2 regions of the Halobacteroides halobius DSM 5150 genome follow, and region 2 is predicted to be linked to the other one. Evidence: riboswitches for the same ligand, from Rfam matches in the RefSeq annotation. Region 2 holds a riboswitch; the other holds the start of a gene.
The links. Region 2 has a riboswitch for ZMP and ZTP ahead of HALHA_RS00685 (formate--tetrahydrofolate ligase). Riboswitches for the same ligand answer to the same signal wherever they lie in the genome.

Region 1 (3,436 bases), 170 kb from region 2:
ATACTAAATGTGTGATTGGGAATGGAGTTGTAGTTGATCCTAAAGTTTTAATTGAAGAGCTTAATTATTTGGCTGAAAAAGGTGTAGAGGTAACTAACTTTTATATTAGTTCTAAAGCTCATTTAATTATGCCTTATCATAGGATGTTAGATAAGGCTGAAGAAATTCGCAAAGGAAATGATAAGATCGGTACTACTGGTAAAGGGATTGGCCCGGTTTATCGAGATAAAATTGGTCGATTAGGAATTAGAGTTGAGGATCTATTGGATGAAGATAGATTTGCTACTAAAGTAAACGAAGCAGTCGAATTGAAGAATTTAGTATTAAATAATGTTTATGGTTTGGATACTTTAGATGCAGAGGAGATTATTGCGGAGTATTTAGATTATGCAAAGCAGATTAAAGGTTTTGTGACTGATACTTCTTTATTGGTTAATCAGGAGATAGAAGCAGGTAAAAATGTGTTATTTGAGGGAGCACAAGGGACTTTATTAGATATAGATCATGGTACTTACCCTTATGTTACTTCTTCTAATCCAACAGCTGGTGGGGTTTGTAATGGTGTAGGAGTTGGCCCAACTAAGATAAATAATATTTTAGGTATTGTTAAGGCTTATACTACACGAGTTGGTGAGGGCCCATTTCCTGCTGAATTAACAGAGGAGATTGGTGAGCATTTAAGAGATAAAGGACATGAGTTTGGAACAACAACAGGTAGACCTAGAAGGTGTGGTTGGTTTGATGCAGTGATTGTTAAGTATGCTGCGCGAGTAAATGGATTAACTAGTCTAGCAGTCACTAAACTAGATGTATTAGATGAACTAGAGGAAGTTAAAATCTGTACTGGCTATAAGTATCAAGGGGAACTTTTAACAGAGTTTCCGACTAATGAAGAAATTCTAAAGGAATGTAAACCAGTTTATGAAACTTTATCTGGGTGGCAAGAAGATACTTCTCAGATTAAAGAATATGATAAACTACCACAGAATGCTAAAAAGTATATAGATCGAATTTGTGAGTTGACAGGGGTTGAGCTATCAATTTTATCTGTTGGCCCTAAGCGCTCGGAAACAATGATACTAGACCAGTTAGTATAAAAATTGATTGACACTTTCTTTGTTATTTGTTAAGATTAAGATACAAAATAAAATAGAAAGGATTATACGACTGGCGGACAAACATGGAATTAACCATGGGGAAGTATAATCCTAATAATAAATCGCCCGCCTGGATGATAGTACTATCATCCAGGCGGGTTTATTTTTTGCAGTACTATTTCTAATAGTATGAAAATTTTATGTTTTCAATAAGCGGCTGATTTGATTGACTTAAAATAAGTTAGTGTGGTATCATTAATTACACGATAAAGAAATAAGAAAGATTATTAATTTCAATTAAAAAGCCTATAAGATATATTTTAACTTTAATAAGGAGGGGCTAAAATGGCTAAACAGAAATTTAAATCTGGTAAATGGGAAGAGGAGATTGAGGTAAGGGATTTTGTGCAACAAAATTATACTCCTTATCGAGGAGATGATTCTTTCTTAGCAGGGCCAACTAATAGAACTGAGAAGTTATGGAATGAATGTAGTGAGTTATTATGGGAAGAGATTGAGAATGATGGTGTATTAGATGTAGATACTGAAACTGTTTCTGATATAGATGCTTATGATGCTGGATATATTGATAAAAGTTTAGAAAAAGTTGTTGGATTACAATCAGATGAGCCATTAAAGAGAACATTAAACACTTATGGTGGTATTAGAATGGCTCGTCAAGCTGCTGAAGCATATGGATATGAAGTTGATGAAGAAATTGATGAAATTTTTACTAAGTATAGAAAGACTCATAATGATGGTGTTTATGATGCTTACACACCAGAATTAAGAGAGATTCGTCGTTCTGGCGTAATTACTGGGTTACCTGATGCTTATGGGCGAGGTAGAATTATTGGTGATTATCGTCGGATTGCTTTATATGGTATTGATCGTTTAATTGAAGATAAGAAGCAGGATGTTACTCATTTACCTACACGAATGACAGAAGATCATATTCGATTACGTGAGGAAGTAAGTGAACAGATTAAAGCTTTAAAGAAGCTAAAAGAGTTAGGTGCAACTTATAATTTAGATCTATCCCGTCCAGCCCAAAATGCTCAGGAAGCTATCCAGTGGACTTATATGGGATATTTAGCTTCTATTCAAGAGAATAATGGAGCAGCAATGTCTTTTGGTCGGGTAGCTGAATTCTTTGATATTTATATTGAACAAGATATTAAAGCAGGTAAATTAACAGAAGAAGAAGCACAAGAGTTAATTGATGATTTTGTAATTAAGTTAAGAATGGCGCGACAATTAAGAACTCCTGCGTATAATGAACTATTTAGTGGTGATCCACTATGGATTACTATTGTAGTTGGTGGCATGGGAATTGATGGAAGACCCTTAGTATCTAAGACAAGCTTTAGAATCTTAAATACGTTATATAATTTAGGACCAGCTCCAGAACCTAACCTAACTGTTTTATGGTCTGAAAATCTACCAGAAGGCTTTAAAAACTTCTGTACTAAGGTTTCTAAAGATACAAGTTCTATTCAGTATGAAAATGATGATTTAATGCGGGAGAACTTTGGTGATGATTACTCAATTGCTTGCTGTGTATCTGCTATGAAAACTGGTAAAGAAATGCAGTATTTTGGAGCTAGATGTAACCTTCCAAAGACTTTACTTTATTCTTTAAATGGTGGACGAGATGAAAAAACTGGTGTGCAGGTTGGCCCAGAGTTTGCTCCTTATGAAAAAGACGTATTAGAGTTTGAAGAAGTAATGAATAAATTTGATATGTTCTTAGATTGGTTAGTAGAAAAGTATGTGGATGCTTTAAATATTATTCACTATATGCATGATAAGTATGCTTATGAGCGGGTACAGATGGCCCTTCATGATACAGATGTAGATAGAATTATGGGCTTTGGGGTAGCAGGATTATCAATTATTGCTGACTCTTTAAGTGCTATTAAATATGCAACTGTTAAACCAATTAAGAATGATGATGGAATTATAGTGGATTTTGAAATCGAAGGAGATTTTCCTAAATACGGAAATGATGATGATAGAGTTGATGAATTAGCAGTTGATGTAGTAAAAAGGTTTATGACTAAATTAAAGGAACACGATTTATATAGAGATGCTAAACACTCAATGTCTATTCTAACAATTACTTCTAATGTTGTATATGGTAAAAAGACTGGTGCTACTCCAGATGGAAGAAAAGCTGGTGAACCATTTGCTCCTGGTGCTAATCCAATGCATGGGCGTGATAATTCAGGTGCTATAGCTTCATTAAATTCTGTAGCTAAACTACCTTATGATTATTGCCAGGATGGTATCTCTAATACTTTCTCTATTGTTCCTAAAGCATTAGGTGCAGATGAATC
Region 2 (3,436 bases):
GATAAAGCTTTATTAAGACCAGGCCGTTTTGATAGACAGATTCCGGTTGGAAAACCAGATTATAAAGCTAGAAAAGGTATTTTAGAGATCCATGTTGAAGATAAACCTATAACTGATGATGTAGATTTAGAAGTATTAGCTCGCAGGACTCCTGGTTTCACTGGAGCTGATTTAGAGAATTTAGCTAATGAAGCTGCTATTTTAGCGGCTCGTCGTGATAAAGAAGAAATTAGTATGCTTGAGTTCGATGACTCTATTGATAGAGTTATTGCCGGGCCAAAGCGTAAGAGTAGAGTAATTAGTGATAAAGAAAAGGATATTGTTTCTTATCACGAGACAGGTCATGCTTTATTAGGAGAATTATTAGCAGAAGCTGACCCAACTCATAAGGTAACTATTATTCCTCGTGGTAGAGCTGGTGGTTTTACTATTAATCTACCTGAAGAGGATAAAAGCTTTGTTACTAAAACTGAGTTACAACATAAAGTCTCTTCTTTATTAGGAGGAAGAGTAGCTGAAGAGATCTTTTTAGATGATATCAGTACCGGAGCGCAAAATGATTTAGAGCGAGCTACTAAAATAGTTCGTAGAATGGTGACTGATTATGGAATGAGTGAAAAGCTTGGCCCGTTGACTTTAGGACAGAAACAAAATGATCAAGTCTTTTTAGGTAGAGATCTCTCTAGAAGCCGTAACTATAGTGAAGAAGTTGCAGCTGAGATTGATAAAGAAATTAAAAAATTAGTAGAAAGTTGTTATCAAAAAGCTGAGGAAATTTTAAGTGAGAATAGTGAAATAGTAGAAGATATGGTAGCTGCTTTAAAGGAAAAAGAAACTTTAGAAAAAGAAGATATTAAAGAGATTATTATTGAATATAAGCCTGGTTTTTATGATGAAGAAGCTAATGATTTAGAAGAAGATGATCAGTAATTAATAATCCAATAGATGCTTATTATGTGACTGACGGATTAGGATGGGATTAACCATCAAGGAGCATAATAAGGAGAATTGCCGACCGTCTGGGCAGATAGTTATAATTGCTATCTGTTCAGGCGGTTTTTTATATTTAAAGTAAGAATGTTTACAGTTTAAAATTGATTGAGTATAATTTTTACTGAAGGGCTTAAACTAAATTTGGGAGGGATTGAGATGAAAAGTGATATTGAAATTGCTCAGACAACAGAAATGGAACCAATTGATAAGATTGCAAAGAAGTTGGGGTTAGGTGCAAATGATATTGAGAGGTATGGTAAATATAAGGCAAAGATTAAATTAGATACTTATAAGCAAGTATTAGAAGAAAATGATCCTGGTAAGTTAATTTTAACTACTGCTATTACACCTACACCGGCTGGGGAAGGAAAATCAACTACAACTGTAGGATTAGGTCAGGCTTTAAACAAACTAGGAGAAAATGCAGCAGTTGCTTTACGTGAACCTTCTTTAGGACCTTGTATGGGGATTAAAGGAGGAGCTGCTGGTGGAGGTTACTCACAGGTTGTGCCAATGGAGGATATAAATCTTCATTTCACGGGAGATATTCATGCTATTGGCATAGCACACAATTTATTAGCAGCCACAATTGATAATCATATTAAGCAAGGAAATGAACTTAACTTAGATCCGAATCAAATTATTTTCAAGCGGGTTGTAGATATGAATGACCGAGCTTTAAGAGAGATTGTTGTAGGGTTAGGAGCTAAAAATGGTCAAACGCGTGAGGATGGGTATATGATTACTGTTGCTTCAGAAGTAATGGCGATTTTATGTTTAGCTGAAGATATAATTGATTTAAAAAGTAGATTAGGTGAAATAATTATTGGCTATACTTATGAGGGCCAACCAGTAAAAGCTAAAGAATTAGAAGTAGCAGGAGCAATGGCTGCTTTATTAAAAGATGCTCTTAAACCTAATTTAGTTCAAACATTAGAGAATACTCCTGCTTTTATTCATGGAGGTCCATTTGCTAATATTGCTCATGGTTGTAATAGTATTATGGCTACTAATTTAGCCTTACATACTGCTGATTATACAGTAACTGAAGCTGGTTTTGGAGCTGACCTAGGAGCAGAGAAGTTCTTTAATATTAAGTGTCGGTTTGCTGATTTAAAGCCAGACGCAGTTGTTTTAGTAGCAACAGTTAGAGCTTTAAAGATGCATGGTGGGGCGAATGGAGATAGTTTACAGGAAAAGAACTTAGAGGCATTATCTGCTGGATTAGAGAATTTAGAGAAGCATATTGAAAATGTGCAGAAGTTTAATCTTCCTCTGGTAGTAGCTATTAATGAGTTTACTAATGATACAGAGGCTGAGATTAAATTAATTAAGAAACGTTGTCAAGAGTTAGGTGTGGAAGTAGCTCTTTCTCAAGTGTGGGAGAAAGGAGGAGCTGGTGGAGTAGAAGTAGCTAAGAAGGTATTAAATTTAGTTGATCAGCCAAGTGAATTTAAGCCATTATATTCTACTGAAGATTCTATTGAGGAAAAGATAGAAAGGATAGCTACAGAAGTTTATGGTGCAGCGAAGGTTAACTTTACAGCGCAGGCAAAAAAGAATATTAAGCAATTAGCTGAAAATGGTTTTGCTAATTTACCAATCTGTATGGCTAAGACTCCAGCTTCATTATCTGATGACCCATCTTTAAAGGGGCGACCAGAAGGTTTTGAATTAACTGTAAGAGAAATTAAAGTCTCCGCTGGTGCAGGCTTTTTAGTAGCACTGACTGGTGATGTATTAACAATGCCTGGTTTGCCAAAAGAGCCTTCAGCTGAAGATATTGATATTAATGCTGAGGGAAAGATTACAGGTTTATTTTAAATTTGCAATTTTAAATTTTAACTAGTATAATGAAATGAAATTGAATAATATCCGCTTGGATCTATTAATAGACTGAGACGGGGAATAGCTTATGTAGTGGGCCAACTATGCCTATCTATATCTATAGATAACTCCTTTCCTGTCTAGGTTAGGAGTTTTTTCTTTGTGTAAGGAATTTTACTGGAGGTGAAAAGATGAGTGGTCAAGTGACAATTAAAACTCTACAGCAGAAAAAAGATGCTGGGAAGAAAATTACAATGTTAACTGCTTATGATTATCCAATGGCTAAAGCTATAGATAAAGCTGGGATTGATGTAATTTTAGTTGGGGATTCAGTAGGAATGGTAGTCTTAGGCTATGAAGATACATTAGTAGTGACAGTTGAGGATATGATTCATCATAGTAAAGCAGTAACTAGAGGTGCTAATGATTCTTTAGTAGTTACTGACCTTCCTTTTATGGCTTATAAGGTTAATGATATTAGTTATACAGTTAAGAATGCTGGACAGATTATTAAAGAAAGTGGGGCACAGGCGGTAAAGCTAGAAGGTGGTAGTGAGATAGTAGAGGAGATAGAGGCAATTAATAAAGCTGGGATTCCAGTAATGGGTCATTTAGG

Region 1: it holds a riboswitch for ZMP and ZTP, as region 2 does, so the genes downstream of both, pflB (formate C-acetyltransferase) here and HALHA_RS00685 (formate--tetrahydrofolate ligase) in region 2, are expected to answer to the same signal.

Annotation. Positions count from the first base shown of each region.
Region 1 covers NC_019978.1:2,613,938-2,617,373, reverse strand. The annotation lists gene HALHA_RS12710 (adenylosuccinate synthase) at 1-1,097, shown strand, start outside; ZMP/ZTP riboswitch at 1,154-1,240, shown strand; gene pflB (formate C-acetyltransferase) at 1,443-3,436, shown strand, end outside.
Region 2 covers NC_019978.1:138,917-142,352, forward strand. The annotation lists gene ftsH (ATP-dependent zinc metalloprotease FtsH) at 1-930, shown strand, start outside; ZMP/ZTP riboswitch at 947-1,032, shown strand; gene HALHA_RS00685 (formate--tetrahydrofolate ligase) at 1,150-2,817, shown strand; gene panB (3-methyl-2-oxobutanoate hydroxymethyltransferase) at 3,012-3,436, shown strand, end outside.